One region of the Brevibacillus parabrevis genome, then DNA from elsewhere that is predicted to be linked to it. Evidence: predicted binding sites of a transcription regulator. Region 1 holds the regulator's gene; the other holds the start of a gene.

Region 1 (16,032 bases):
GCTCATCGGGCAGTTATTTTGCATACAGAAAGGATGAGCATGGTGTACACTCCGAAGCAATATCGCATGAATCATGATGAGGCGGTTCAAATGATGAAGACTTCCCCGTTTGCCTTGCTGATTACGGTGGAGCAACAGCGCCCGTTGGCTACGCACATTCCGGTGGAGATTCGCGAAGAGGAAGGGAAAATTTATGCCACGGGGCACATCGCATACGGCAATACGCAGAAAAAAACGTTGAAAAACAATCGTGATGTCTTGCTGATTTTCCAAGGACCACACACCGACATTCAAGGGGCAGCCAAAATGAGTCAAAATCGCAACAACACCGATTACAAATCGATTGTGGGAGAGCTTGAAAAGTCAAATGATCAAGAGGAAAATCTCGTTGCTGAATGGCTGCGTGAGCAACGGAAAGAGTTATTTAAATAATTGGCCTGAAAGTGCTTTACGCAAGCCCAAGCAGATCGTGTACAAACATACAGCAAGGAGTTGCAAGTCATGGAATTTTCAACGGTTTGGCTGTTTGTAATTGCTGCCGCTACCTTGTTAATCATACCTGGACCTGCTGTGTTCTACATTATGGCAAGAAGTATAGATCAAGGCAAAAAAGCGGGCTTGGTATCGGTTCTCGGTGTATCTTTTGGTGGTTCTGTCCATGTGATCGCGGGAGCAATCGGAGTTTCTGCGATCCTGATGACGTCAGCAACAGCCTTTCATATCGTGAAATACGTGGGAGTTGCCTATCTGGTCTATCTCGGGTGCAAGACTTTGTTTTCCAAAGCGGATCGAACAGACGCAGAGATACCAAAAGCCCCTCGCAAACAGTTAGGGAAGATTTTTTGCGAATCCGCCATCGTGGAAGTCATGAATCCGAAGACAGCGCTCTTTTTTCTAGCCTTCTTTCCGCAGTTCATCTCACCTTCTGCTGGCTCCGTTACCGTACAGTTTTTGCTTTTGGGAGCGATATTTTTGATCCTGGCTTTGATTAGCGATGGGCTGTATGCGGTTCTCGCAGCAAGTATTCGCAAGCGGATTGTGGGCAGAACAGCGAGTTCCAGGTTAGTGAAGCGGATAACCGGCTATTTTTATATGGTTCTAGGGATCATTTCCGCCTTTGCCAGTCCTGCCAAAACATAAGAGCATGATCGTGTTGTGACGCAACAAATGACGTTTCTGCCAAAAATGAAAGGGAGAGATCAAGGATGCCTAGATTTATCGCGGAAGATGACTTTTGGTCGCTATTTCCCCAGGCCAAAATAGGCGTCGTTATTTGTCAGGGGATTGATAACTCTATCAAAAACGTTGAAGTTTACGAGAAGCTGCTACAGGAAGCAGGGAAAGAAGCGCAGCAATTCCTCAAGTTGGAGGAATTGAGCAGTAATCCGGTCATTTTGGTTTGGCGCGAGGCGCAGCGGACGATGCTAACCGAAAAGACGAAAAATGCTTTCCTCTGTATGGAATTAGTCGATGAAACGAGAAGCGATGAGTTTCATAGAGCGCTAAAAGAATTGTCTGATCTCGTCTCCCGCCATCTTGGCGGTACGGTGAAGCTGGAAGTATTGGACATCCATAACAGGGAAATGGCCATTTGAAACTAAGTGTTAAAGACGTGGAATCAGGATGTTTTTCAACCGAGATAGACAAACATGCGGCTGCGTCCCGCATAAAAGAAAAGCTTGTCAGAACTCTCAATCGACCTCGCTTCGGCGGGGTTTTTGCGTTAGGCAATGCCAAAAAACAACGCGAAGCATATTTGCGCCAGGCTAAACGTTGCAATGGCGAGTGCATGATGGTATATTAATTGAGGTATCAATTATTGATGGGTCAAGTAATTGTCAGCCACTAACTGCATGCTGCTGAATTTGCTCATCCACACGCATGATCCGTATCGATTTACCAGCCCCCGGGAGGCATTTTCATGACATACAAGGAGTTTGAAGAAGAACAAATTCTCAGCTTGCTCATTGGTTTAACCAATAAAATCAGCCCGAAATTCGAGCGCTGTACCGGAATCAGTTCGACTCGTCTCGCGATCTTGCAAATGTTGTGCGAGCGAAGCGAAATCAATCAGTCCCAGCTGCAAAAGCACATCGACATCGACGGTGCGGCCATTACACGGCACTTGAAGCAACTGGAAGCGGATGGCATGGTGATTCGCTACAAAAATCCAAATGATAACCGCGAAACGTTCGTGCGCTTGTCCGACGAAGGGATCGAGCGGATTGAAGGGTACAAAAGCGAGAAACGGATTTTTATCCAGCAGATTTTGGCGGGATTCAGCGAGGAAGAGACGCGGGTTCTGGCTGATTTTCTCAAACGGATGCAAAACAACATTTGATCGATCAGAAAAGGAGTCTGTTACTATGGTGCGCACATTGCAAAAGACAAACGATTTTCGGGAAATTACATTTGGCCGTCGCTCTGTCAAACTGTATGACCCGGAAGTCAAAATCAGCAGGGAAGAGATGACCGAGATTTTAGCCGGAGCGACGCGTGCCCCATCTTCGGTCAATATGCAGCCATGGCGTTTCGTCGTGATCGAAAGCAAGGAAGGGAAAGAAAAGCTGGCCGAGCTGGCTCGTTTCAACAAGACGCAAGTGCTCACTTCGTCTGCGGTCATTGCCGTATTCGTTGACATGAACAATGCCGCATACATGGATGAGATTTTCGGAAAAGCGGTCGAGCTTGGTTACATGCCGCAAGAAGTGAAAGATATGCAGCTGCAAGCGGTGAAACCGTACTACGCGAATCTGTCGGTTGCTGATCTGCGGGACGTCAATTTTATTGATGCGGGACTCGTATCGATGCAACTGATGCTCGTTGCCCGTGCTTTTGGCTATGACACCAATCCGATTGGCGGCTATGAAAAAGAGCAAATCGCCGAGGCATTTGATCTGGACAAGGAACGCTATTTGCCGATCATGTTAATCAGCATCGGCAAAGCGGCGAAGGAAGGGCACCCGTCTTATCGATTGCCGGTGGAGACAGTGACCACCTGGAAATAATCCAACTACGTTTTCGAAAGGGAGAAAAAACATGCTGATCATTCATGCGCATCTGCAAGTAATTCCTGCACAGGAAGAAGCATTTTTGCAAGCGGTCAAAGGGCTGGTTGCTGCCAGCCAGGCGGAAGCAGGCAATCTCGGATACGTTCTGATGAAAAGCACGGAGCAAGAGCATTGCTATACGATGGTTGAGAAGTGGGCGGATGCTGCGGCAGTAGCGGCGCACAATGCAAGCGCTCATTTTCAGGCGTTCATCAAGCAAGCACCAGCTTTTGTTTCGGCACCGATGGAAGTGGAAGTATTCGCAGGCGAGCCAGTGAAGCTGTAAATCAGTCTGGAAAAGAAAAACAGCAAGGGTGATCCTGGGAGCTGACTCCAGGTGATCAGCTTTGCTGTTTTTTTGCATGACGGGAAGACATTGCGGTGGAAAGCATAGACCCGAAAAAAAAGACCCCACTTCTGGGGTGTAAATCCAATGACCCGTTGATGGAGGGGAGTTAGGAAACGCTTATTTCGAAGCAATCTGAGACAGTCCCACCTTTTCCGTCATGAGCGGTGACTTTCACGATAGCGTAATCTGAATGACCCGAAATGGTATGGAATACAATTTTTCCATAGTTAGGGCTAGTAACGACATCGTTGAAAGTGTAAACAAAGCCCGATCCCCGTTCAAATTGAATGGTAAAAGTCAGGCTATCTTCATCGGGATCAGCAAAATAATCGGTAAGGGAAACAGCCTCATGGGTTCCGGTAGGAGGGATAGCGAGATCAGGTATTCCCGAGCCTACAACAACCGGGGCTTGATTGCTATTCTCGACTTCTTCCCTGCTGTTTTGGAGGGATTTCGTTCGAGCCTACACCGTGCAGGCGACTTTCATCGCACACGGCGTTCCATCAACGGATAAGAATGGAGGAAAAGGAACAACGGGCACTATCATCGTACAACGCCTATGTCAAAATTTACACCTTTTCTTTCCATTTCACCCCAAAAAGCAAGCAATCACCAAAAGTTTGGGGAAAAGTATCCATTAAGACACAGGAGTCGTAATACATATAGACCCAGGCAATCTCGGTTCACAAGATGGAGAACAGGTCCGGAAAGATTTGAAATGGGGGGGTCTGATGAAAAAGCGGTTAGTAGTAAGCGGATTGATCCTTGTCTTTGCTTGCGCTTTCGTATTCGACAACAAACTTTACTATCCGGCACTCCCAATAGAAAGTATGAGCAAAAAAGCGGTGATAGAAAAGCTGAATGACTCTGACAAACCAATCGTTACATTATCGAACGAAAACGGTCAACAATGGTATATCATACGCGAACGAGATGCATCCGCAGCTGATGAGTTGATTAAGAAAATGGTCAGTCAAAAAGGATGGACGTTCCGACAAAAAGAAGGTAGTGGCCTCTTCTTTGAAAAACAAGGAGAAAATTTGATTGTAACTACCCAAAAGTGGACGGGTGACTATGTGTTAGTGAAAATTCCGGCCCCTTTTTCATGACTAAACGCGGTTCGCTTTCCGGTTATTTATGAGGCTGTCTGCTTATGAGTGATGAAGAGATAAAAAAATTAACCCCTACCTAACTTTCGATAGGAGACGGCAGAGAGGCAGGCAAAGTATAGTAAAAGTACCCGAAAGGAACATCCTCGCTTTAGTTGATGGACGCCATCTTCGATGAAAATCGCCCTCCTCGTGGCGTATCCTGTGTGGAAGGAACCATCTCTCCGTGCACCTTCCACACAGGAAGCGGGCTTATAATGGATTCCATTTGAGAGAATCAGATACAACCTCTCGCCCGCTTGCCATCAACAACCCCTTGAGCTGCACGAGGGGTTCATTTTTTTGCCAAAACAGCTCCTTGTTCATGAATGAGAACAAGGAGCTGTCATCGTTTTTGCCCAGAAAGTTGCTGTTGGTCCCTCATTTGATCATGAGAGCTAAAAACTCGTGCAGTTTATCCAAAGAGCGGATGTTTTGATTGCAGGTTGTGCTGTCTTGGCATAAATAGTTTCCTTTTTTCAAATACGTGCCGTCACTTGAACCGCGTGCTTCCAGGACGAACATGCCGATGTCGGAAACTTTGTTGCAGATGGCACAGATGCCTTTCTTCGCCATGGGCGTAAAAGTGCCGTGGATACCGATCAGCTTGTCGGGGTAGTTGGCGATGATAAATTTTTTATCAGAACCGTTGTCGAACCAACTGATGTACGACAACTCGGCATACGGAAGCTCGGCGGCTACTGGTGGCTTGAGCTTCTTGATCTTCGGGTACATTTTTTTGATCGCTTGCTCGGTAACGGCGGGAAACGGAACAACATAAGGCGACAAAGACAGCAGAAACTGTTTGGCTTCGTTCTTTTCTTTCAGCGAACGGATTGGCGCAAGCAGTTGTCTTTGTTCGTCAGAAAGATCAGCGAACAGCTGAAAAACCGCTTCCTGCGCAATGTCTTTTCGTGCCCGGATGACGTTCAAATCCGTGCTGCCCGTATACGCATTCAACAAGTTTTGCACCTGCCATTTGATAAAGTTGTAGTGGTGGGGAAAAATAAACGGTTGCATGTGAGCGTGTACCTCCTGTATGTGTCCGCTGCGCTGGTGAAAGAACACAGCAGTTTTGTCTCTTTTACTTTAAAAGCAAACGGCTGCGCTTGATAGGGAGAGAACGATTCTAAACAAAACTCGGCATAGAAAAAGCACTGATCGTCCTGGGGACAGATCAGTGCCTGAGTCTATTTGACATATACGATTTTTTTGATCGTTTCGATCGAGAGAAAGTACTGTTCGGCCAGCTGTGGAATGGACACGCCTTCGCGAAAAGCGTTGCGGATCAGGTTGTTCCTTTCGTCCAGCTGTTTTCTTCCGCCAGAGCGGGTTCCCCATTTATAATGCGTGGTTTTTGACTTCGGGATATAGATGGTTTCCCCTTGCACATACTTCTGGATTTCTGCAATCAGGCTTTCTGGCAGCATATTGGCTGCATTCGCATATTTCATTTTCGCTCGCTCCTTATTTTGGCATTCAAATAAGGGGCAAAGCCGGAAAATAAAAAATGAGATACATAACGGTAGGCGATGTATTGTCTAAACGACTGTCCACCTCATGCAAAGTATCGCCTTTTTATTTCCAGGCTTTGCATGAGACGCTGCAGTATCTGGCAAACTGAATCCATTCACCAACCATACACCCCCTCGATCACGATTCATACCTTCCTGTACAGTACGCAAACTCTGCGCAGTTCCTTCCATTATAGATCATCTTGCAGCGATTTTCATGCGCAGATGTTTGCGAGCGCTTTGCCAAGTTACTCAAAAAACACGATCTTTGCGGCTTATCGGCCGACGATCAGGTCAAGCAACTGATCATCTGTCCATGGCTCCAGCGCAAGCAACGCTTGGTACGGGTCAGCTCCTGGGATGTGAAAATAGGAGGCAAAAGCTGGCTCTGTCTTCAAGCCGTTTTGTTTGAGCTGGCGGATGTGCTGCCGCGCTTTCGGTCCTGCCAGTTGCAGCAAGCGATGTTCGATGATCATGTGCCGATACGCGTTTTGTTGTTCGACGGGGCGCGCTTGGGCAAAAAGCTCGAACCAGAAGCCGTGGGCAAAAAAGGAGACAAGACATGTGGGCACAGCTTGTACCGGCATGCGGGCTTCCTGGTATCCTTCGCAGTCTGCGTAAAAGCTGCGGGCGATCTCGGCGAACAGCTCAAGATCGTAGCATTCGCAGACGATGTCCAAATCACTGTCGCCAAGATCGATGTCGAGCGGAATCGTTCCGGCGAGCACCGGATCAAAAGCTTGCAGGCGTTGCAAGACCGCGCTTTGTTCGATGGCTCGTGCGGCTGTTTGCTGTTTTGCTGTACCGTTTTGCAAATAGGTGAGATCACGCCAGTTTCTCGTCATAGAAAACTCCTGTTTCCTTCGGTATTTGCAGATGTTTGTCGCAACAAGTATGATAGATTCGCGAAAACAAGTGTGCAACAAAAATCGCTTTTGCTCGTATTACCTATGTGAGGGGAGTGCATGCAGATGGATATTTTACTCTGGATCGTTGTTTTGGTGCTATTCGCGCTCAGTATTGCAGGTATATTTTTGCCTGTGTTACCCGATACGATTTTGCTGTGGGCAGGTTTTTTGCTCTACCACTTTTTCATAGCAGATCCGGGAGCGGGGTTGCCAGCGTCCTTCTGGTGGGGAATGGTGGTATTCAGTATATTGCTGTACGGCGCTGACTTGTTGACCAACATGTATTTCGTGAAAAAATACGGCGGCTCCAAATGGTCATCGGTGGCGGCGGCCGCAGGGATTTTTCTCGGGATTTTCGTGTTTCCGCCATTCGGGATGATCGTTTTGCCGTTTGTCTTCGTCGTGCTGGTAGAGCTGTTGGTGCAGAACCAGCCTTTCGAGCGGGCGGTCAAAGCGGGTTTTGGCTCCCTGATCGGCTTTTTGGGAAGCGCAGTGGTCAAAGTAGTGTTGCAGGTGACCATGATTATCTGGTTTTTCCTCGCCAGATAGAGAGAAAAAAGGACAGCGATGGCTGTCCTTTTTGTATGCCGCGAAATTAGTGAATGAGGCGGTAGACGCCGATGACTTTGCCGAGGATGGAAACGGCGTCCAAAATGATCGGTTCCATCGTGGCGTTCTCAGGCTGGAGACGGAAGTGGTTTTTTTCTTTGAAAAAGCGCTTGACGGTTGCTTCGTCTTCTTCGGTCATGGCGACAACGATATCTCCGTTGTTTGCCACATGCTGCTGGCGCACGATGACGTAGTCTCCGTCGAGGATTCCGGCGTCGATCATACTGTTTCCGGACACGCGCAGCATGTACACCTTGTCTGAAGTCACGATATTTTCTGGAAGCGGGAAGTATTCCTCTACGTCCTCAATCGCCGTGATCGGTTGCCCGGCGGTTACTTTCCCGATGACAGGAACGCGGACAACGGAGTCTTCGAAGTTGTCCTGGAAGCGATCTTCTTCAGACAACAGCTCGATCGCGCGCGGTTTGGTCGGGTCGCGGCGAATCAGGCCTTTCTTTTCCAGGCGGGCCAAGTGGCCGTGTACGGTAGAGCTGGAAGCCAGTCCGACAGCTTCGCCGATTTCGCGCACAGATGGAGGATAACCCTTGTCGCGAACTTCCTTCCGAATGAATTCGATGATGGCTTGTTGTCTGCTAGATAATTTTGACATAAAAAGACACCCCTGATTTCTCGAACATATTTTCCTATATTATACCATGGGAGCTTGCGTTCGACAAACATAAGTTCGATAAAAAGGCGAACAGGAATTTTTGCCCGAAAGAACGTTTCTTGTCGAATGGTTGGTGCGAGCCAGAAGCATGGCTGTTCGCGGATTGTCCCATACCAAAAGGGGAATTGGCCATCTTGCCGTCACCTGCGTGAATTTTGCAAAGGGGCAGGTTTTCGTATTGACATGAACATATGTTCTCATTTATGATTGGGGTACGAACTTATAGAACGTATGTTTGTAGGAGGTTATCCCATGAATGTCATGTCTATTCCTAACCGTTTTGAAAAAGAATCGTCCCGTCGCGTCCGTTTTGGTATTACTAGAGGCCAAGCCCTGTTGTTCCTGATTACGTTTTCTCTCTTTTTTTACTTGTTGACCGAACTGGTGTTTGCTTCTTCGCACGCTGAGCCGCTAAAAGGAACAGAAGTGACGGTTCGCGACGGTGACAGCTTGTGGACCATTGCAGTCCGCCATCAAACGGAGACGGTCGATGTACGCGATCTGATCCAGGATATTAAAGAGGCGAACGATCTACAGAGCAATCTGATTTATCCGGGACAGACCTTGCTCATTCCCGATCCGAAATGATAGAAAGCACTTGCCGGTTCGTCTCCATCTTGCGAGTTCGCCCTGATGTGATATAATTAAACGGCATTACTACTGGGTGGGAGGAACCGTACGTGGTATCTGACGCGGAAATCAAACGAATCAACGAACTGGTCAAAAAATCGCGCGAGGTTGGTTTGACCGATGAGGAAAAGCAAGAGCAGCAAGCTCTGCGACAAAAGTACATTGATGCGGTCAAGGCATCGCTGAAAGCGAATCTCGATTCCATCCGTTATGTGGAAGATCTTGAAGAGAATCGTCCCAAACATTAAGCTCACTTGTATTGATAAGGCAGACATCCTTGCTTGACGCTCGGGTGTCTTTTTGTTCCTTATGACTATCAGGTATTCGACAGAGGAGGAAAACAGATGGCGTGGGTGGCTGTAGCGGTAGGCGGTGCTGTCGGTTCATTGTTTCGCTATTGGTTGTCTTTGGCGGCGAATCAGCCGGGGTGGCCAATCGGCACCTGGTTAGCCAACATCATCGGCTCATTTTTGATCGGCGTGTTGTTTGTGATCGGCAAAGAGCGGGGAGGCATTTCTCCCGAAGTGTATATTTTGTTTACCACAGGGGTTATGGGTGGCTTCACGACGTTTTCCACCTTTTCTCTGGAGGTTGTTTCTTTTTGGGGCGACGGGCAATGGCTGCGCGGGACGCTGTATGCACTCGCGAGTATCGTGGTCGGGCTGTCCTCATGCGCCGTAGGGATTTGGCTTGCCCGGCAAATGCAATAATAAAAAATAATGGATAAAGCTGAGAGGGGGGATGGGTGTGAGTACCCAGCACCGCGATTACGAAGCAGAACAAAACAAGCTGAAAGAGACGATTGCGCTCATTGACGACGAGATTGTTCAACTGCGTGAGGAAATTAACGAAGCAACCGATGACTATGTGAAACAGGTCGTGAACTACAACAAGGCCAAAGATTTGCGGTATCTGGAAGATCACGGGCGAGACAAACCGTATTTCGGACGTGTGGATTTTCTCAAAGACGAGATTTACGAGCTGGATCAGGTGTATATCGGAAAACGCGGAATTGTCCGCAGTGATACGTTCGATTCGATTGTCGTGGATTGGCGAGCGCCCATTGCCAGTCTCTATTACTCCGGAGAGAGCAAGGATGCGTTTTACCGGATGGGGCGCGAGATTGTCCGTGGAGAGGTGCGGTTGAAGCGCAACTTTGCGATTGAGGACGGAGAGATTGTCGGGATTTACGATGGAGCGGTGAAAGAGACGATCAATCGGGAAATGGGGCATCCGGACGAGTTTTTGCAGGAAGGTTTCATCGACGAGTTTTTGAACGCGAATTTGAATATGGCCAATGACAGTCGCTTGAAAGATATCGTGGCGACGATCCAGTCAGAGCAAAATGAGATCATCCGGGCGGAAAAAGATCGGCCGATCGTCGTGCAAGGGGTGGCAGGTAGCGGAAAGACGACTATCGCCCTGCATCGGCTGTCGTACTTGATCTACAACTATCAGGATACGATGATGTCAAAAAAATTCATGGTGTTCGCGCCAAACCGGATGTTTCTTACGTACATATCAGAAGTGCTGCCTGAACTCGGCGTCGATGATGTCCAGCAGTCGACATTTGTGGATTGGGCGGCGCGGCTCGTCAAACCGCTCATGCCAAAAGGCTGGCGGATCGTCAGTCCCGACAAGCCGTTGCAGCTATTTTTTGAGGAAGGTCAGGATCAGCGTGAACAGGAGATTACTCGCAACAGGCTGCGCTTCAAAGGCTCACTGGCGTGCAAGGAAGCGATGGAGCAATACATTCGCTACGTGATTGAGACGAGAATCCCTTTCAAGAAACTGAGTTTTCTTTACAACAAAACGAAGCAAGTCTTCTCCATTCCGGGAGAGACGATCCGGCAATTTTTCCTGGAGCAGTTCGGGGCGTTGCCGTACCAGCGCAGGGTAGACGCGCTGCGCAAACATTTGAAGCAGGAAATGAACAAGCAGCTGTTTTCGCATTTACGTGAACGAAAAGTCGATCTCGACAAGCAAGGGCTGGCCAAATTTGAAAAAATGCTGGAACAGATTTTGGATACATACCTGGTCAGCTTTCCACGTCTGGATATTTTTGCGGCGTATCGGGAGTTGATTGCAGAGGAGGAATTGCTGCGCAAGCTCGCTCCGGCTGCGATCCCGGACGAGGTGATCCGTGATGTCAGCACCTCTTCTGCCGCACTGCTGGAACAGGAGCGCCTGGAGCCGGAAGACATCGCGCCGCTATTGTACTTGCAGCATATTATCGAGGGCATGAACAAAGCGGAGCATTTTGATCATACGGTTGTCGATGAAGCGCAAGATTTGAGCGCATTGGAGGTTGCGGTCATCGGGCTTGCGACGAAGCGAAATTCCATGACCATCGTTGGCGACATTGCCCAAGGCATCCACAGCTATCGCGGCATTCACGCGTGGGAAGAGCTGACGCAAGGCATTTTTGAGCAGCTTCGTCCCGCCTACTATACGCTGGCACAAAGCTATCGTTCGACGATCGAAATCATGCAATGCGCCAATGAGGTGCTGCGACAGATTGATCTGCCGGAGACGGTTCTCGCCAAGCCGGTTTTGCGCCATGGGGAAAAGCCGGTGATGGTTCATGCCCATTCAAGAGCCGAGCTGTGGGACGATATTCGTTCGCGAGTCGCCGCCTTGCAACAGGAAGGCTTTCAAACGATTGCGATTGTCACCAAAACGATTTTGGCGAGCAAAAAGGCGCACAAGGCTCTTGCCGAAAGCATCGCCGATCTGACGCTTCTCGGCAGCAAGGACAACCAGTTTCCGGGCGGCGTAACGGTAATGCCAGCTTATTTGACAAAAGGCTTGCAGTTTGACGCCGTGATTTTGCTCGATGTTGCATCTTATCGAAACAACGAGTGGGACGCGAAGCTGTTGTACGTGGCGATGACAAGACCTGTCCACCGGCTGGTGATGACGCAGATGGCAGGCGAAGAAGCGCCGCTTTTAGCTAACCTCGTACAAGAACTATATACGCAGGCGTGAACAGGAAAAATCCCCTCTGACTGAATAACAGCAGAGGGGATTTTTCCGGGCTGAACCGATTAATGGTCGCCTGTATTTCCTTTGGACGGATTGGTGATGACGAAGCCTTCCTGTGGCAGGAACAAGTAGTCGATGATGATGCCATCGAGCAATGGCTCGTCTTTTTTCACGATGACGTCAATTTCCTTGTCGGTGGAAACAACTACATCCTCTTCGGTTGGCTTGTCCAGAGCAAGACCGTAGTGCGCATGGTCACCGTGCGCGTGAGTGATATAGGCACGCAGCTTCAGGTCTTTGTCTGCTTCTTGTTCCATGATTGTGCCGAGCTGCTTCGCTGCATTTTTGGTAATCTTTACCTTCATAGGTCAAGTCTCCTAACTGTATGTATGTGAGTTTCTTCTCCATCTTAGCAAAGAGGGAAATGCAGATGCAATGTGGAAAGTGTTCTGGGTGATAGAGTTGCTAGACAAACTTGCGAAAAGGGGACGCTTTCATGAAGATTGATTTGCGCAGCGATACCGTCACAAAACCGACTGAGGCGATGCTTCGGGCCATGGCAGATGCCGAGGTGGGCGATGACGTTTACCGGGAAGACCCGACCGTTAACCGACTCGAACAGATTGCAGCCGAGCTGCTGGGGAAAGAAGCGGCTTTGTTTGTCACAAGCGGCACGCAAGGCAATCAGATTGCCGTGTTGACGCACTGTGTGAACGGCGATGAGGTCATTGCGGAAGCGGATTCTCATATTTTTTATTACGAAGGCGGCGCGATGTCGGCTTTGGCTGGTGTGCAGACACGGACGCTGGCGGGAGAACGGGGCGCCCTGCGTCCAGTAGATGTGGAAAAGGCGATTCGCGGCAACAACATTCATTTTCCGCGCACGAAGCTGGTTTGTATCGAAAATACACATAACCGGGCGGGCGGCGCGGTCGTTACGATCGAGCAAATGAAGGGCGTGCATGAGGTAGCGCAAAAGCACAACATCCCCGTTCACTTGGATGGCGCACGACTGTTCAATGCGGCGGCAGCTCTGGGCGTGCCTGTGTCTGCGCTTAGCCAGCACACCGATACCGTCCAAGTCTGTCTGTCCAAAGGCTTGAGCGCGCCTGTAGGCTCTCTTTTGGCAGGGGATCGGGCCTTTATCGAAGAAGCGAGATGGTGGAGAAAAAAACTCGGCGGAGGCTTGCGTCAGGCTGGATATTTGGCAGCGCCGGGAATCGTGGCTTTGACACAGATGACGGATCGGTTGACGGAAGACCACGCGCGTGCGCAGCAACTGGCTGAAGGGTTCCGCAAGCTGTCGCTCGAAGTCGAGCCTGTCGAGACGAACATCGTGCTGGTGAAGACGGATTCGATCCGGGAGACGGCAGTTGCCTTTTTGCAGCGTCTTGCAGACAAAGGAGTCCTGGCAGTCGACTTCGATGAATACGTGATCCGCTTTACCACTCATCGCCACATTGATGAGCAGCAAGTAAACAGGGTGCTGGAAATCGTGGAAGAGCTCATTGGCACGGCGAAGGTTTCGGGATAATTGTTGCGGGCACCAAGCATGGGCAAAGCCAGTCTGCTTGAATCGGGGAGCGGATTGGCTTGTTCTGATTGCACCGTTCACTTGCGGCCGACTTTCGACAAATTGTACAAAAATTTTCGGAATAAAGAGAATATTTTTAACCAAGTCGTCCAGTTCCTTTCTCACTGTAATGCGATAGCATAATGATGAGTTGGAGCCTATCTTTCAGTCATCATCGCGAACTCGATACAGACGAGGGGGATGCCAGATTTGAAAAAGCGAATGGGCGCACTTTTGGCTAGTTTTCTGATTTTTCAATTAGTAACTGGATGTAGCACAGCGCAGCCAACAGCTACAGACAACAAGGGAACCGAAGCACCCAAAACAGACACAGCCAAAGCGAAAGAAATGGTCCTGAACTGGAACGCAGATGGGGGAGAACCGCCTACGGCCGACCCGGGACTTGCTTCAGATGGAACTTCTTTTGACGTCATTACGGCCTGTTTCGAGGGTCTGACACGTTATGGGACGGACGGGAAAATTGCGGGCGCGATGGCTGAAACGTATTCGGTTTCGCCAGATATGCTGACGTATACGTTCCAACTGAAAAAAGACGCGCTTTGGTCGAATGGAGATCCGGTAACGGCACACGATTTTGAGTTTGCCTGGAAACGCAATCTCGACCCGCAAACAGGATCGGAATACGCCTACATGCTTTATTTCATCAAAGGAGCGGAAGAATTTAATACAGGCAAAGGCAGCAAGGATGATGTCGGGGTGAAAGCGATCGACGATCATACCCTGGAAGTCAAGCTGAACTCGCCAGCGCCGTTCTTTTACGAGCTGACAGCTTTCCCGACGCTGTTCCCGCTGCACAAAAAAACAGTGGAAACTAACCCGGCCTGGGCGGCATCTCCGGAAAATTACATCGGAAACGGGCCGTTTAAAATGGAAACGTGGGAACACAAAAACAAGCTGGTTTTGGTCAAAAACGACAACTATCACGACAAAGGTGCAGTGAAGCTGGACAAGATCGTCTGGAGCATGATTACCGATACCAATACAGCGCAAGCTCTGTTCGATTCGGGCGATCTGGATTGGGGAGGCCATCCGACGTATACGCTCCCTGTAGATTTGCTGCAAAGCTTGCATGACGAAGGCAAAATTGTCCTCGATCCGTATCCAAACACGGTAGCCGTGACATTCAACACCACAAAGCCACCTTTTACGAACAAAAAAGTTCGTCAGGCGTTCTCGTATGCGATTGAGCGCCAGCCGCTGGTGGACGGCATCGTCATGCCGGGTGTGCCCGCTGCGTATGCCTGGGTTCCGCCGTCGATGAAGCTCAGCGGCAATGATTATTTCCAAGAAGATTCGGCGAAAGCCAAGCAGCTTTTGGCGGAAGGCTTGAAGGAGCTGGGGCTGACAGCGATGCCGGAATTTACTTTCTCCTACGGAACAGGGGATGACAGGCAAAAGAAACTGGCGGAAGCGCTTCAGGATCAGTGGAAGAAAAACCTCGGCGTAGAGGTGAAGATCAGCGGGCTGGAAGAAAAGGTATTCCTGCAAAACAAGCGCTCCAAAAATTATCAGTTTGCCTATCGGAATTGGGGAGCGGACTTCAACGACCCGATCAACTTCCTGGAGATTTTCAAAGACAAGACAGTCGGAACGAATGACGCCGCCTGGGAAAATGAACAGTACCGCAAACTGATCGTGGACAGCTATCTGGAACTGGATACAGCGAAGCGCAATGCGATCATGCAGCAAGCCGAGCAAATTTTGATGGACGAGATGCCGATTGCCCCGATTTACTATGGCGTGCGCCCGTATATTCAAAACGACAAGGTCAAAGGTCTGCTTCTGAATCCGTTCGGCGGCAGAGACTTTAAATACACTACCGTAGAAAAGTAAACGAAAAAGGCAGGAACCCCCTTTGTGCCAACGATCAGACCGGCGGCATGAAGGGGGTTTTCTCTGTTCAGCGCGTGTAATTCCGCACTCCCAAAGAAATACTATAGCCATTGACTATGGAAGGAAATGAGGGATAGACATGATATCGGCCAAAGAGCGTGAAAGACTGCAGAACCAGATGAAACGCGATGAGAGCAAGATTGTCAACATTGTGCTCCAGGATGCCCGCCAAGTGGCAGGGGAGATTGAAAAAGCCACCCACCAAGGGATTTTCATGGTAGATGGCCGTTACTACGGATATGAAGACATCAAGGAAATCAACGGTTCACTCTAAACAGCGGATGTGCGTGTCCGCCTAAATCAACGGCGGCGGAAAAAAGTGACGCAAAGCATCGGGGAGTTCTTTTTGCCACAAGCCCCAGACGTGGTTGCCCGGTTTTTCCGAATAGGACAGGCTGGCGTTGCTGTCAGTGAGCAGTGTTTTTGCTTCCCGATTCCATTGAACGAAGTCGAACGTTCCGATATGGGTTTCTACAGCGGTTTCATCCAGTCCCACAACCATCCAGAGCCGCAGCCAGGAAAGGTCTCCGCTGTTTTGGATGGCCGCTTGTGTCGGCTGGAAAAAGGCTCCTGACAGGGCAAGCACCTGGGAAAACAGTTCGGGGTGGTCCAGTGCGAGGTGCAAGGAAACCGTTCCTCCGAGCGAATCGCCCGCGAGCACGCGGGAAGCTTTGTCGCGTCT
Region 2 (16,032 bases), 1.4 Mb from region 1:
CCCTCCGACAGCGCAAATCGCGGTTCAGGAAGGCGAGACGCTCGGAGAAAACCTCGCCGCGCTGATTCGTGGCGAGCTACCACAGAAGTTCGTCCCTCATCTGCAAGGAACGCTGGCTTCTCTCGGAAAAGGCGAGGGAATCGGCCAGGTCGGTTCGAAAAAGCTGTTTGGCAGCACAGCGGCGATGATGAAAAAGGCAAGCGATCTGCGCTACCTGTACAAAATCGGCGGGGTCGGCCTCGCCTTGAAAAAGGTAAAGCTGTAAGCGATGCGCCACGCGAGTATTCAGGTCAGAGGGCTTATGACCCGCGACGAAATGGAGCGGTACAATGCCATGATGGAAGTGGGCGCCTTTTTGGAAGAGCAAGGGCGGCACGACCTGGCTTGGCATGTCCAGCGTGAAATTGATATTCTCATCCTGCCTGCCATCGATCGGCTGAAGGAAAAAGGCCGCGAGAGGGATCGGGAAAATCTGCGCTACATGATTGACAACGGACTTTTGGACGACGATGATGAGTAATAGCTACCCCCGGTGAGCGAAACGCCGGGGGTTTCGTGTACATACGGTCAGGAAGGACAAAGCGAAAGGAAGCGAGCGAATGCGGGAAGGGAAAGTGTGGCTTGGCGCCTGCGGAATCGTCATCCGCGGCGAGGAGGCCCTGGTCGTCAAAAAGGCGTACAGCGGGTTGAAAGGGCAGTGGTCGTTTCCGGCCGGATTCGTACAGCAGGGCGAGACGGTAGACGAGGCAGCCGTGCGCGAGGTTTTGGAGGAAACCGGGATTGAAGCAGCCGTGCGGCAAGTAGCGGGTATCCGTTCCGGGGTCATTCGCGGGTCGATCAGCGACAACATGGTTGTGTTCTGGATGGACTATGTAAGCGGCGAACCGCGCCCGCAGGAGGGGGAAATCGTCGAAGCCCGATTTTTGCCGATTCCTGAGCTGATGGAAGATCCGCTGTCTTCTACATACTTGAAAATCATCCTGCCAGGCTACGCAAAACGGGAAAAAGGGATGGAAGGGCAATCCTATGAGATTGATCCTGTCTTTCAGTACACTTCCTATAAAATCTTCAAGCAAAGCTGAGAATGAAATAGCTAAGCCGCGATGTTTCCGCTTACATCGCGGTTTTTTCTGCTATATCGGAGAAAAACTGTGTTGTGAAAAAAGGCAGTGATCTGATATAGTTAGATACATCAAAATAATCTGAAAATACATGCAATTAACGAAGGAGCATGTATGGAGAAAGGGGAGCTCATCATGAGACATAACCAAGAACAATGCCCGTACTGCAATGGTCAAGGGTATTTCCAGCTGCTCCTGGGTGGCACGGAAAATTGCCCGAACTGTGAGGGCGTAGGAAAAGACGCTCATCAGGAGTCCGCATCCGCAAACAAATAGCCGATACTTGCCGTTGCATAGAGCAAGAGCCGTCAGAGAGCTGGCGGCTCTTTTCGTCTGCGCTTCGCAAGGCTGCACATATTGACCTGTATCTGCCATTTTTGCTACACTAAATAGCGAAAATAGCCCGTCCTCCCTTGATTTGCCAACCAGCCTTGGCAAAAGCCGGAGGCGATGGCAGGAGGTTTGGCGGTCGATGAGCTTATTGCAATTTATGGTTTCCATCGTTTTGTTCACCGTGCTCGGTTTTGGCATTGGGTTTATTTTAAACATGATTTTGAAAACGACGTGGCTTCCGGTTGTGATCGCGGTCGGCGTGGTCGTTGGCGCCCTCGTTTATCAAAAAATCGTTCCGGGTGTCTGGGACGCGATCATTCTCGGCTGTGGAATGGCAGGCACAGTGGGCAGCGGCTGGACGATTGCCACCCTGCGCAAAAAAGGATACCGGATGTTTTAACAGGCGGAAAACAGGTCTTGATTCAGGGGCCTGTTTTTCTTTTTTTCATCGTTTGCCAAAGCGGGAACATACAGAATGTTTCTGAAATCATCCAAAATTTGTGTATAGTTTCCTCCTCTTCGGGACATGACTAGAACCGAGAGGAGGTTTACCAAGAAATGAATGGGAAGCAGTTTGTAAGTATCCTCGCATTGTTCGTCCTCGTTTTGACGGCATTTGCAAGCGACGGATACGGCTACAACGTGGTAGGAGACCATAATCTTTCATCCACATTCGGAATCAAGGAAACCAAAGAGGGGCAACGGGTCGTAAAAAAACGGACAGTTTCGGCCAGCTCACTCACTCAAGTCATTGATAAAGCGGATGTATTCCTCGACCAATATCCGAAAGTTCGCGTCGTCGCAACCGGATACTATGCCGGGTTTGAATCGACCGGAAAGAACCCGTCTGATCCGTCCTACGGGATTACGTATTCGGGCGTAAAGGTTCGCCGGGACGATTACTCGACGATTGCAGCCGATCTGCGCATTTTTCCGCTGGGAACGGTCCTGTACATACCGGGCTACGGATACGGGGTTGTAGCGGACAAGGGCGGTGCCATTCGTGGCCACAAGATCGACCTGTACTTCGAGACCAAGCAGGATGTGTTCACCCAATGGGGCAAAAAATCACTCGATGTATATATCGTAAGACGCGGGGAAGGGAAGCTGACAGAAGCCTTTCTCAACAACCTGAACCAGAAGGGCATCGCGGCAATGGCTGAAGTGGCAAACTAGAGGTTTGCTGCGAGACAATGGAAAACAAAAAAACGTTCAAGGCGATGTGCTTTGAACGTTTTTTCATGCCGTGATTTATGTATGAATCAGCTTCACGAGCTGTTCCAGGCCATCGAGTATGCGCGGAGACGGGCGGCAATAAAGCCCTTCCTCCAGCAGGTGAACCTGGTCTTTTTGAATAGCCGTCATCTGGCTCCACTCTGGACGGCTCGTGATCGTTTCCCGCTTGATGCGCTTCAGTTCGATGCCGCACCAGACGACGCAAATATGATCAGGATCGCGCTCTTGCACCATCTCTCTGGTCGCTTTTACATTGGCGACAGGGAAGTCGGAGAATACGTTGACAGCACCGGCTATCTCGCTGACATCGGTCAGCCAGTTCGTTTGTCCGGGCGTATAGATCGGGTTCGGCCACCATTCCCAATACAGCTTGGGACGCTGCGTACAGGAAGCCGTCTGTTGTCGGATGCTTTCTATTCTTTCGTCAAAATGGGCGGCAAGCTGTTCCGCTTGCTTGTGAAAGCCTGTCGCCTCGCCGACCAGTCGGATGTCAGCGGCGATTTCGCCAATCCTTTGCGGGTTCAGCACGATATGCGAAAGCCCCAAGGCTTGCAATGCCTCCACATTTTTTTCCATTCCGGGAACGCTTAGCGAGGCGACGACCAGATCAGGCTGGAGTGCAGCCACCCGTTCCATGTCAATGGTCAGATCGGGACCGACGCGCGGCAGGTGCTGCCACTCCAAAGGCCAGTCGGAGTGATCGTCCAGCCCCACCACGTGCTCATGCAGGCCTAAATAATAGAGGATTTCCGTATTGCTCGGACAGATGGACACGATGCGCATGTGATTCCCCCCTGTGGAAACATCCTAAAAAAACGGCTGCACCAGCAATGCAATCATGATGCCCAGCCATCCGCCAATCAGCACTTCAATCGGCTGGTGTCCGAGCAGTTCTTTCAGCTTTTTCGCCTTTTCCTGGTTCGGGCGAACTTTTAACGATTTCATCCCTTCCAACAGGTGGTTAAATTCGTCCACCAGCTTGTTGAGGACGACGGCTTGCATGCCGGCATGCCGGCGAACGCCCGCAGCGTCGAACATGACGATCACGCCAAGAATGGCGGAGATAGCAAACATGTTGCTAGAAAAGCCTTCACGCAGTCCCACTGCGGTCGACAGAGCTGTCACGGCAGAAGAGTGGGAGCTGGGCATGCCGCCTGTGCTGAGCAACAGGGACCACTGCCATGTTTTCGTTGCGAAAAAATGGAGGGGAATTTTGATAAATTGGGCGATTCCTATGGCAAGCAGTGCAGCCCATAAGGGGAAGTTTTCAAAAATATCCGCCACGGAAAATCCATTCCTTTCTACTGTGCGCTTCTCTAGATTATTGTAACAGAAGGGCGTTGTCTTAATCCGTGAAGTTTTCATTTGGATTTTAAGCGCTGCCAATCTGTGGTACCATAAGGAAAGCTCCTGCTAGAGGGTCAGCCTGCAAGCCGCAGGCACTTCTTATCTAGGTAGCTTTTGCCATCAAGCAGGTGGAAAACGGAGGTGTGCATCCATGGGCTATCCCGTGCAGTATTTGCAGTTCATTGAAAAATTCAATGAAGGGGAGTTCTACGAATGCCACGATCTGCTGGAAGACATCTGGATGGAGGACAAGACCGACAAATTTTTGCAAGGCATGCTGCAATTGTCAGTCGGGTTGTACCATCTTGAATACGGCAACTTGAAAGGCGCTCGCTGGATGTTTGGCAATGCGCGGAAGTATTTGTCCCGCTACGGACCCGTGCATTGGGGGCTAGACGTAGAGGAAGTGCTTCGTTACATAGAGGACTGCGAGGCTGTGTTGCCGGATCGCGATGCGATTCCGTATGCAGAGGCGAAAGCCATGACGTTTCCATCCTTGCGCTTGCATGTAGACACATCGTGTTAAAACACAAATGTGCCCATAATTGTATCCTATCACAGCGAAAGAGGGAAGAGTATATGGAAGTAACCGTAGAAAAACGCTCACAGCTTGTGAGCTACGTATGTGATGAGCTGATCGTGCCGCTTTGGAAAGGGGAGCAGCTTTCCGAGGTGTACCCGGAACTGGAAGAAGCTTTCGCAGGCAGCCTCAGCGGCTTGCAGCAGGAAGGCGAAATCACGGGCGAGGCGAAAGAACTGACGGTCATTCATGGCTTGAACCGGATTGCCGCGAAAAAGCTGCTCATCGTCGGCATGGGCGATCCGGCCAAATTTGACTTTGTCGCTGCACGCAACGCATGGGGCCGGGCAGCCAAATCAGTCGTGTCCAAAGGAAACGCGAAAAACGTCGCAATCGATTTGCCGACAACCGGGCATTTGAGTGCCGAGCGTCTGTCCCAGGCAGTGACAGAGGCGTTCGGTCTGGCAGAATACAATTATGAAGGCTATCGTCAAAAAGCGAAGCGGGAATTTGCGCCAATCGCCACTGTGCGAATCTTGGCAGCGGACGATGCTGTAAGCGCTGTACAGGCTGGCGTGCTGCGGGGGAATGCGCTCGTTTCCGGTACGAATCTGGCGCGTACGCTCGTCAATGAGCCAGCCAACTACTTGACGCCGCGCGCTCTGAAGGACGCCGCTGTCGCTGTGGCAGAGCGTTACGGCATGACCGTGGAAGTTCTGGAGAAAGCCAAGCTGGAAGAGCTGGGCATGGGCGGAGTTCTCAGTGTCGCAAAAGGCAGCGAGCTGGAACCGTACGTCGTAGCCGTCAAATATCAGGGAAGAAAAACGTGGGATAACGTTATCGGCCTGGTTGGAAAAGGCGTTACTTTTGACACGGGCGGTATTTCCATCAAGCCGGTAGCGGGCATGGAAGACATGAAGTCGGATATGGGCGGCGCGGCTGCCATGATCGGCGCGCTGGAATCGCTGGGCCAAATGAAGCCGGAAGTAAACGTGCTCGCAGTCATTGGAACAGTGGAAAACATGCCGTCGGGCACAGCATTCCGTCCTGGCGACGTGATCACGACCATGAGCGGAAAAACGGTCGAGATCATCACGACAGATGCGGAAGGCCGCCTCGTTTTGGCCGATTGCATTACTTATGCAAAAGAGCAGGGAGTGTCGTGCATCGTAGACGCCGCCACGCTGACAGGCGGAATCGTCGTTGCGCTCGGACATTACTGCTCCGGGGCAATGACGAACGACAAGGCGCTCATGGATGAGCTTTTGCAAGCAGCGGACGTTGCTGGCGAACGCCTGTGGCAGCTCCCGACCTTCGAGGAGTACCGCAGCCTGAACAAGAGCCGCTTTGCCGACCTGAAAAACTCGGGCGGACGTTACGGCCACGGCATCATCGGCGGCGTTTTCCTCCAGGAGTTCGTCGGCGAGACACCATGGGTACACCTGGACATCGCTGGCACAGCGTACACGGCCACAACGGGCGACATGCAGCCAGCTGGCGGTACAGGCGTCATGACGCGCACGATTGCCGAATTTGTAGCAAGCCGCAGCCAATCCTAAACACGAAAAGGAGTGCATTGACATGAGCCAAAATCCTAGCAACGAAGTTCGCCGCCAAATGTTGGAGGATGCGAAGACGATCGCTGTAGTAGGACTGTCCAACAAACCGGATCGCACCAGTTACATGGTCGCACAGGCCATGCAAAATGTCGGCTACCGCATCATTCCGGTCAACCCGGTTATTGCCGGGGAAACGGTACTGGGCGAAAAAGTCGTTTCCAGCCTGGCAGAAATCGATCAGCCTGTGGACATCGTCAACGTTTTCCGCAAAAGCGAAGACATTTTGCCTGTCGCAGAAGACGCCCTGAAAATGCAACAGAAGCCGAAAGTGTTCTGGATGCAGCAAGGGATTGCCAATGAAGAGGCGGCGAACCAAGTTCGCGCCGAAGGCATCGAAGTCGTGCAAGATATGTGCATCAAGGTAGACCATGCGCTGCTGCGCGTTGGCAAGTAAGATTTTTTCTTTTTGCTTCTCTTTGGAAGGCGGGGATGACGTCAAATCGTCATGCGCCCTATGACCTGAGCTAACACTCGTGTTGCAACGGTTGGTACAACGGGATGCTACCTTGCGAAAAGGCAAAGGGCCTCCGCTCTCACATGGCGGGGGTCTTTTTGCAGCATGAGCAGGTTCGGTTCGGGCTGGTTTTCGGGGGAAACGCGCTGGAGGCTTACTTGGTATGTGGTACGGCGCTGGCCCACGCTTTGCAGGCGCTGCACTTTTGCCGTCATTTTTTCTTGCACGTTATCGCTTTCGCTGGATATGATAAGAAAAAGCAGGACAAGCGGACAAAGACAGCAAGGAGTGGGCCTATGTTTATCCATCCATCGACAGACACCAAGCGCGACCGTATCCCCCCGAACCAGAAGCAGACGACGGGTTTTCCCGTACTTCACTACGGAGATGTTCCAGAGTACACGGACCTGTCCACCGAGTGGAACTTCCGCCTGTTCGGCTTGGTCGAGGAAGAAGTCACACTGACGTACGAACAAATGATGGCGCTGCCGACAGGCGAAGTGACGAACGACATTCACTGCGTCACAGGCTGGAGCAAGCTGGACAACGAGTGGCAGGGCATCCCGGTAGAAGAAGTGCTGAAGCTCGTGAAAATAAAGCCGGAAGCCAAGTACGTCATGCTGCACGCCGAGCACGGCTGGACAGTGAACATGCCTTTGGCCGACTTCACGAAAGCAGGCAACCTGTTCGCCAACAAACACAACGGCGAGAACCTGACCCCCGAACACGGCTGGCCGCTGCGCTTCGTCATCCCGCACCTCTACTTCTGGAAAAGCGCGAAGTGGGTGCGCGGCATCGAGTTTATGGAGAAGGACAGGCAGGGATTTTGGGAGAAGAATGGATACAACATGTATGGAGATCCTTGGCTTCAACAACGTTACGCTTGGGATTAATTACCAATAAAAGGAGGCGAAAATTCGCCTCCTAATATCCTCCTCTCTATTTTCAGGTGAAAAGTAACACCCTCCAAAGAAATATTACCTCATTTGTCCTATTTTGGCGATATATGGAATACAACGACATCTCGATATTAGTCTAAGTAAAGAAGAGACTTTTCTATTTTCTGGGACAATTGTATGATTTGTAGAAAGAGAGAGTGAGAACGTGGTATATCACAATTTGAAAGAAATTTTTATTCAAAAAATGGGTGTGCCTGTACTCTTTCCTGTATTTCCGAGGCCAATGGATTCTCAAATTCTTTTTACCCATTCACTGACTCGCAAAGTAATGGAAGTACACTCTGGTCTGTATTGTCGACTTGATCTGCAGTTAAAAAATGTAAAAAGATGCGATGGAGTTTCTAAAAACTAGTGGTGTCAATGTAGAAGACAAAATACTGATGAATGGGTTTTCAGCTTCTGGTAAGTTTGTGACTCGGTTTACACTAATGCATCCTGAGATGGTGCAAGCAGTTGCCGCCGGAGGAGTAAACGCTATCTTAACTTTACCGTTGGAGTCTTTGGATGGCGAACGCATACGCTACCCAGTGGGGGTATCTGATCTTGCTAATTTAACCGGAAAAGTCTTTGATTTTCCCCAATACGCAAGAGTTCCCCATTTTGTATTCATGGGAAGTTTAGATATAAATGATCAAGTTCAAATCAAATATGCTCCAGAAACTTTTGATATCCAGGACATTGAATTAATTTACAACCTAATTGGTGAGAAAATGATGCCCGATCGGTGGATGAAAACACAAATTATATTTAGCCAATTAGGTTGTAATAGAGTTTCCTTCAAGACTTACGAAGGAGTCGACCATAGATATGTTTCCGAAATCATTGATGGCTTGATTAATTTCTTTACTGCTAATACTCAATATGAATAGGAAGACGCTCCACAAAAAAAGTGGGGCTTTTCTTTTTGTCATCCATCATAAGACAGGAATAAACGCTCGTGTAAAGGTGAGAGAATAGAGATCAAATTTAGCCCTAGATTGTGTAACGACAGCTCGTGTAACGACTCATGGAGGATAAGAAACGGATTTACAATAGTTGGTGGAAGCAGACATGGTCGTGTCAGGTACCGCATATGTATTGATACTTGCGGGGAGCGTAATTGAAAAAAAGAGTAAGGATTCGAGCTGACTCCTGTTTATTCATACTGAGCGTGCATGATTTTACAAAATTTTATTTTTGATTCGACATGTTTTTACAACATTTTCAATTAATTACCATTATTATGAGTAAGAGAATATTGATTTGAGGTGATATTATCAAAAAAATTCTCTTGGTTATACTTCTTGGGCTGTTGGCATTCAGTTTTTTTGATCTTGACGTTAGCATGGGAATAAGTAAAAAGGTTTCTGTAGTTATCACAGTTGCGGTTGTTGCTTGGATGACTTATCTGGACTATAAGGGTGGAGGAAAGACGAGTGAAAAAAAATAAAATAACTAAATCGTTACTAGCAGTTGCATTGACTACAGCTTTTCTATTTACTGGATACTCTCCGGTAGCGATGCCTAGTGTTCATGCAGCAGAACAAACTATTGACCAAAGTTTTGATGTACTACTTGAAATTGCAAAATCAGATTTGGAAGAAAAGACCTTTGTCAAGAATGGTGTAGTTGTAAATGGGTATAGCAACTACAAAGAAGCGGGAGTCAGCCAAGAGGCGTTTGAAGAATTTGAAAAGATTGTTAGTTATGCAAATAAGGAAATCAAAAAAGGGAACATGGTTGTTGGCAAGAACATTTTAGATACAAAAGCAGACATTATTAACACAAATTCGAGTAAAGCTTGCAGTTCTAAGAATTCAACCAACAACATAAAACCTATGGCGCTTTATTATGATTACCACATTAGTGCAAGTAAAGCCACAAAGATTGGAAAAGCGTTAGCTGCGGGTATCGGAGCTGCTGCACTAGCTTCTGAATTTGGCCTGCCAGCTGCTGTAGCTGCGGTACTCACTGCTTTATACGGAGCAAATGAGTTGTGCAATTGGGATGGTAATGGGTATACCATTTACTACATAATTACTCCTATCCCTGCGGGCTACTGTGTACCAGATTGATTATTAATTTAATATCAGACTGACAAAAAGGCCCCTTCAATTGTGAACTGTGACCTGAGAAATGGACAGTATTTGAAAAGGGCCTCTCGAAACTTAAGCGGCTATGAGATGACTCCTGAATTCATCAGGGGTCATCTTTTTTAAGGTCCATTGGTAACGCTCTGAATTGTAATAGGTTACGTATTCATTAACACGCTGACGCAACTCTTTCAGGGATGCACAGTCCTTGTATTCAAGTTCATCTTTCATATGACCAAAGAATGATTCCATGGAAGCATTGTCCCAGCAGTTACCTTTGCGAGATATCGACTGCTTAAAGCCAGCTTTAGCAATAAGGAGCCTCGTTAAGGGATGAGTATAGTGCATGCCTTGATCTGAATGAAAAATAGCATCAGGATGGACGTTACCGTCCAACCGTCTGATTAATTGGGCCAGCGTTCGTTTAACCAGGGATAACTCTAACGTGGAAGATAGATAGTGTGCCAAAATCTGTTTGGTTGCACCGTCTTTCACACAGGACAGATAGGCCCATTGGCCAGTGCCATAGCGCAAATAAGTGATGTCAGTAAGCAGAACCTTCTCGGGTATACCTTGGTCAAACTGGCGTTCCAGGAGGTTTGGACATGTGCGGTGTTCCTGAGTTGCCTTGGCCATTTTACGATATGGATTCGCTTTCCGAATGACAGTGACCAACTTAAACTTTCGCATGAGACGACGAATCTTTTTATGGTTCATCACGACACCGTTCAAACGCGCCAATCTCATTTTGATGACCAGTGCCCCGGCTTTCCCTTTCAGGGCTTCGAAATGCTCCTTTATTAGCAGGAAGTCACGTTCATCCGCCGCTTCTCGAAGCTGACGGTGTTCTTCAGCACGACACCAGCGATAATAGCCACTCGGGCTAACTTCTGCAATCTGACATAGATAACGGGTTACGCGCTGCAAGCTATGTTTTCGAAGGACTAGGTTAATGAGCTGAAAGCGCTCGGAAGATGGTAACGTCTTACTGGTTTGTCTTTCGAGCGCTTCTAGCTTTTTTAGAAGTTCATTCTCTGTCTCAAGAAGCCTAATTCGCGCTTGAGCACGTCTCCATTTCTCTTCCGCCGATAACTCTCCTTCTGACTTTCTGCCCGTGCTGCCCTTACCTCTACGCTCCTCAATAAATCCAGCTTCACCAAAGGTAGCATATACTTTTCGCCATCGAAGCAAGCACTTTTTTGGCATATCCCGACCGATCATTTCCATGTAAAAACCCGCCTGAAGAAAAATCTCCATCGGCGTTTGTCCCTCTTGGTATGCTTGTACAGCGGCAACCTTGAATGAAGGAGAATACGAGATGTTTTTCCCCGTTACTCGAAGTACATTTGGATTTTTCTCCAACATTTGTATCTCTTGTTCAGTAAAACGTTTTCTGTCTCGGCTCATTTTCCGTTTCCTCACTCATTTCTCGTTAAAGAAGATTAAAACACAAAAACCCGCAAGACGGTCACTTTTTTCAAAGTGTCCATCTTGCGGGTCACAGTTCACTCATTGCAGAAGGGGCCTTTTTTTTATTTGCATGTTGGCAATCCGTTCGCATATAATACAAACAAATGTTCTTGTTCAGGGGCGAACAGCATGAGAATCAGCAAGATAGATAATCCAACTTCAGGACGTTTCGTGCTTCCGCAACAGCGGGAATTGTACTTGCAGATGAAGGAAGACGAGAAATTGGTTCCGATGCCATCACTTGAGCATGATGAACTTGAATCAAAGATTTGCTTGGGATTGATTGCAAAAAAGAGGGAGGCGAGAATTTCGCCTCTTTTTTTGTTGGGGAAGATTTTTCTTTTGTATGCTGCATGCCGATTGTTGCCACCAATTGCAGCGCCATAAGAAGGCGGTCCTGCTGAGCACCGATGGAGTGGCCTTCTTTTGCTTGCTCATCAGTTGAAACCCGAGTTTTTAGATCAGTCTATTGAGAAGTTCTGCTTTTTTCTTCTTCTGAAATATACGTTTTCGCCAAAAAAGAAATAGTTGGACCAGGAAATAAACAAAGATTACATCGTGGACAACTCCTACACTTGAAGCAACCAGGTCAATTGTTTCTTCTACATTCATAACTTATTCATCGCTTTCCTTGGTGGAAAAATGAGTTGACTGTTTTTGTTCTTGGATCACAACAAGACGCTCGATCTTACTTATGATTTCATCGTTTTGTAATAAGTTTCTTTTCATATAACGAACAGCAAAGAGAAGTAGGCCTCCACTTCTATTCAAGTGTATAGTCGTAGCGAATGAAGCCTTTATGATAGGCAATTTTGTCATAAAGAGCACGAGCAGTGAAATTATCCTGGCGGGTTTGCCAGTACAGCCCAGAAGCTTTTTGTTCTCGTGCAGCTTGAGCGACCCGTTCTATAAGGGCACGGGCCACACCATGTCCGCGAGCGGTTTCGTCAACGAAGAGGTCTTGCAGGTAGCACACATCTTCTTTCCAGACCGTAGGCTGAAAAACGTAGTGGGTGATACCGATCAAGTTGCCATGAAGATGCGCACCGAAACCGAATATCCTATCGCCAATGAGCAGTCGGTTCCAGATCTCATCGTATGCGGAATCTGGGAGCTCTGTCTCGTAAAAGGCTTTGTAGCTTCGAGCCAATACGTCCCAACGCTTTCGATCCTCTGCTCTTAGCGGAGTGATGTCAAGCATGAGACTTTTGTTCATGTTTTCAGCCATTTGAAAATCAAACCTCCTCGTGGTCACTATTAAAGATTTAATCAGCATATTATCACGAATCTTTCACTTAAACAGGTTGCAGAAAACCGTTTCTATACCAGGTCAGACGAGGGTTAAGCCAAAATGTACTTTTGTAGTTGTGATACTACTTGTGAGAAGGCTGGGAGGCACAGCTTCTTTTCTCCCAGCCTGGTTGAAAACATTAGCTAAAGAACTTCATGATTTGTTCAACTACCCGAACAGTGAAATATAGCACTCTCAAAACCCAATTAAAGCGTTCGAACAAATTTTTGATAGATTTAATCATAGTAATCACCTCCCTATAAATTGCGGAGGTCGGTAGAAGAAAACGAGTAAGTTTTTCGGGAGGTAAGAGGCATGAAGAAGTATAGATGGAAAATTTTTCGAAAAATCAGAACGTTAGGCTCGCTGATACCGCTTGCATATAGTGATCAGGAGTTCTTCGGTGCGGTTTGTTGGCGCTACCCCGATCTTACTTATGGTTTCATCGTTTTCTAATAAATTTCTTTTCATATCACAAGCAGCAAAGAGAAGCACACAAATGGTTAGTGACAGAAATGCTTCTGAAAGAGGCATTCTAGCACTTCACACGACTGGTACAAACGTAGTCCAAGCGATAAAAATAACCCCTGGATTATCCCCGGGGGCTGTTGATGGATTACATGACTGTTTGAGTAATAACATTTGATTCGCCTTCGTTCTTGCCACCTGTAATGACAACTTTAAATAGATAAGTTTTTCCAGCCTCTAGCTGAGCAGCACGTACAGTATGCTTGGGAATCCCATTAACGGAGGCGGATTTAATTCCTAATGGCAGGTAAGCATCCTCCCAGGTTTCTCCATTGTCCGTAGACTGTAAGACTTTTTCAGATGCGGCGTCCTGTGGGACGGTGTAATAAAAATCGACAAATCTACCATGAGAAACATGCCAACCAGACCCAGAAATGACAACATCATCAATTGGTTTTATATCGCTATTCTCGCCTTATTTCCTTCTCTAATCGAAGGCATTTGAGCGAGCCTACACCGTGCGGGCGACTTTCATCGCACACGGCGTTCCATCAACAGATAAAAGAGAAATTTTACAACGGGCAACTTTAACATACGCCACGCCTTCAATGGTGTCTGCTAACGAAAGTTAACCCATTTGGTAGCGCTTCTAGAAATGAACCAAGTTAAATCAAGTATTACGTGTGAGAACTGATTGTAAAAATAAGGAGATCGGTAGACAGATTTTGAACAGATTGGGGAGGGACGAGTAAGCATGACAATCGAACATATTGTGGTTCTAATGTTTAACACCCAAATCCCTAACCTTAGTTAGGCGAAAATCTTGATCCTTTTTGTTACTCTATCAACGCCCGTTGTAAAAAGTACATGTCGCATCCGCTGATGGCACGCCGTATGCGTTGAAAGACGCCTGTACGGTGTAGGCTCGTTATACAACCGAGAGATAGAGAAGGTTCAAGACGAGACTAGCAATCATGCGCCAAGAGTGAACACAAATGCTTTTATTGGCCAGCGTGAATACTTTCCTGCAAACATTCCCGGGATGTATATGGTGGTGGGAATTAACGAAAAGCCGGAAAAAAGCTGGCTTATTGATGATGATGGGGACAGCTTGACTTACACAGTTTCTTCTAGTAATTCCACTATTGTGGACGTAGCAATCGGTCAGGAGAGTTTTACTGATATTAATGGCCAACCGAATACAAGTACAAGGATTCTGGTTACAGCAAAGACGCCTGGTGTTGCAGTCATAACGCTTACCGCAAATGATGGGAAAGGGGGAAGCGGATCGGTATCGTTTGAGTTGGAAGTAATCAATCCAGTTTAAGTTAAGCCCCATCCAAAAGGTGGGGTTCTTTTTTGGTGGATTGCGGATGCATGAATAGAGTAAGCTCTTTCTGATAAACGCCTCATGAACCGCTAATCACCCAGCATTCGTTGTCAACAGCCATTGCAGAGCCGCTCTGTGCTGGCTGTTTTTTTGCTTTTTCGACGGTTGTATTGCCTGTGTGAGAGGTCCACTCCATTTTTACGCAAATTCTATGCATCCTCTTTGCACCGGGCTATAATTTTCACGATGGAAATTTTAGGAGGGAGCATCATGCCGCACAGCATATTGTTAATAGAAGACGATACCCAGATCGTGGAAATGTTGCGTAATTATTTGGTCAAAGAAGGCTACGACGTCTCGGAGGCGTTTAATGGTTTGGAGGGGATTTCTCTGTTTCGGCAAAAGGCTTTCGATATCGTCATTGTCGATGTGATGATGCCGAAACTGGACGGCATCGAGGTAATTAAGCTGATCCGCGAAAAAAGTTCGGTGCCGATTCTCATCATGTCGGCGAAGGACAGCGATGTCGACAAGGCGATCGGGCTTGGATTCGGGGCTGACGATTATATCGCGAAGCCGTTTTCGCTCATTGAAGTGACAGCCCGAATCAAAGCGGCGATTCGTCGTGCCACGACGTATTCGACTGCCGGACAAATCGCCACCGAAGCAACAGAACAGGCGTCTGGAGCGGCCAGAGTGCTGACATTTGACGTGCTGCGCATTGATCTGGACAATTTTTCAGTGGCGAAAAACGATGTTGACCTGAAACTGACGGCCAAAGAATTTGAAATCTTGAAGCTGTTCACCACAAATCCGAATCGCGTGTTCACGAAAGCGCAGCTGTACGGTTTTATTTGGAATGACGAATATTACGGCGACGAAAACGTCATTAACGTCCACATCCGAAGGTTGCGGGAAAAAATCGAAGACAACCCGTCCGAACCCAAGTATATCAAGACGCTGTGGGGCATCGGCTACAAGTGGGAAGGCAACTGACATGGTGATCGCGCTGGCTGTACTCGTTGTGATTTTGACTGTAGTGATTGCCATTCAATACCGTGCTTATCGAGCAAGAAGCTCCAACCTGGAGAAAATGCATAACAAATTAAACGAAATTATCGCGGGAGACACAAGCGAGAAGTTGCTCGTTTTTACGGACGATCGCGCCTTGATACCAGTCTTGATCGCAATCAATCATTTGTTGGAGCACAACCAGCACAGGACGGCGAATTTCTTGAAGATGGAGCAGTCGATGCGAAAAATGCTCTCGAACATTTCGCACGATTTGAAGACGCCGCTTACCGTTGTGCTTGGTTACATCGAAACGATCAATTTGGACCCGGATATGGACGCCGAAGAAAGAAAAGTTTTGTTGACCAAGGTGCACGCCAAGGCAAATGAGGTGCTGGAGCTGATCCGCCAGTTTTTTGATTTGGCCAGGCTGGAGTCGGGAGACAAGCCGATTTCCCTTTCCGGGATTCACATGAACGACGTTTGCGGAAAAAACATGCTGGCTTTTTACGACACCCTGACGGTCAAAGGCTTCGAAGTCGTTATCGACATTCCGGACAAGCCGCTGCTTGCATGGGGGAACGAGGAAGCGCTGGATCGTGTCCTGAACAATTTGATTGCCAATGCGATTCAGCATGGCGGGGAGGGAAGGGCCGTCGGACTAACATTGCGGGGCGACGACGAGTTCGTGTACGTGGACGTATGGGACCAGGGCAAAGGGATCGATGAGATGCATCAAGATCGGGTGTTCGAGCGCATGTACACGCTGGAAGACTCCCGCAACAAAGCGTATCAAGGCAG

Evidence for each region. The regulator LexA, encoded in region 1, represses DNA repair genes until DNA is damaged. The targets are predictions, from matches to a motif close to CGAACATATGTTCG.
Region 2: the regulator LexA is predicted to act here: its motif matches at 11,229-11,242, upstream of IRJ17_RS28230 (YolD-like family protein).

What each region holds. Positions count from the first base shown of each region.
Region 1 covers NZ_CP064090.1:3,485,942-3,501,973, forward strand. Annotated here, with positions in the region: gene IRJ17_RS16775 (FMN-binding negative transcriptional regulator) at 91-432, shown strand; gene IRJ17_RS16780 (LysE family translocator) at 502-1,140, shown strand; gene IRJ17_RS16785 (hypothetical protein) at 1,206-1,595, shown strand; gene IRJ17_RS16790 (MarR family winged helix-turn-helix transcriptional regulator) at 1,922-2,341, shown strand; gene IRJ17_RS16795 (nitroreductase family protein) at 2,367-3,008, shown strand; gene IRJ17_RS16800 (putative quinol monooxygenase) at 3,040-3,336, shown strand; gene IRJ17_RS16805 (hypothetical protein) at 4,131-4,508, shown strand; gene IRJ17_RS16810 (FusB/FusC family EF-G-binding protein) at 4,929-5,567, opposite strand; gene IRJ17_RS16815 (CD3324 family protein) at 5,738-6,001, opposite strand; gene IRJ17_RS16820 (DUF4269 domain-containing protein) at 6,337-6,906, opposite strand; gene IRJ17_RS16825 (DUF456 domain-containing protein) at 7,033-7,518, shown strand; gene lexA (transcriptional repressor LexA) at 7,565-8,188, opposite strand; gene yneA (cell division suppressor protein YneA) at 8,501-8,836, shown strand; gene IRJ17_RS16840 (DUF896 domain-containing protein) at 8,929-9,126, shown strand; gene crcB (fluoride efflux transporter CrcB) at 9,223-9,588, shown strand; gene IRJ17_RS16850 (HelD family protein) at 9,626-11,866, shown strand; gene IRJ17_RS16855 (HesB/IscA family protein) at 11,926-12,228, opposite strand; gene ltaE (low-specificity L-threonine aldolase) at 12,360-13,397, shown strand; gene IRJ17_RS16865 (peptide ABC transporter substrate-binding protein) at 13,647-15,290, shown strand; gene IRJ17_RS16870 (hypothetical protein) at 15,430-15,624, shown strand; gene IRJ17_RS16875 (alpha/beta hydrolase) at 15,646-16,032, opposite strand, start outside.
Region 2 covers NZ_CP064090.1:2,096,976-2,113,007, forward strand. Annotated here, with positions in the region: gene IRJ17_RS10000 (NAD(P)/FAD-dependent oxidoreductase) at 1-265, shown strand, start outside; gene IRJ17_RS10005 (hypothetical protein) at 269-520, shown strand; gene IRJ17_RS10010 (NUDIX domain-containing protein) at 600-1,082, shown strand; gene IRJ17_RS10015 (YuiA family protein) at 1,236-1,397, shown strand; gene IRJ17_RS10020 (YuiB family protein) at 1,594-1,854, shown strand; gene IRJ17_RS10025 (3D domain-containing protein) at 2,013-2,630, shown strand; gene IRJ17_RS10030 (cobalamin-binding protein) at 2,706-3,473, opposite strand; gene IRJ17_RS10035 (divergent PAP2 family protein) at 3,498-3,974, opposite strand; gene IRJ17_RS10040 (DUF309 domain-containing protein) at 4,189-4,563, shown strand; gene IRJ17_RS10045 (leucyl aminopeptidase) at 4,617-6,116, shown strand; gene IRJ17_RS10050 (CoA-binding protein) at 6,139-6,570, shown strand; gene IRJ17_RS10055 (sulfite oxidase-like oxidoreductase) at 6,927-7,523, shown strand; gene IRJ17_RS10060 (hypothetical protein) at 7,970-8,458, shown strand; gene IRJ17_RS10065 (hypothetical protein) at 9,005-9,643, shown strand; gene IRJ17_RS10070 (IS3 family transposase) at 9,737-11,068, opposite strand; gene IRJ17_RS28230 (YolD-like family protein) at 11,261-11,518, shown strand; gene IRJ17_RS10080 (GNAT family N-acetyltransferase) at 11,895-12,359, opposite strand; gene IRJ17_RS10085 (hypothetical protein) at 13,945-14,217, shown strand; gene IRJ17_RS10090 (response regulator transcription factor) at 14,491-15,216, shown strand; gene IRJ17_RS10095 (sensor histidine kinase) at 15,218-16,032, shown strand, end outside.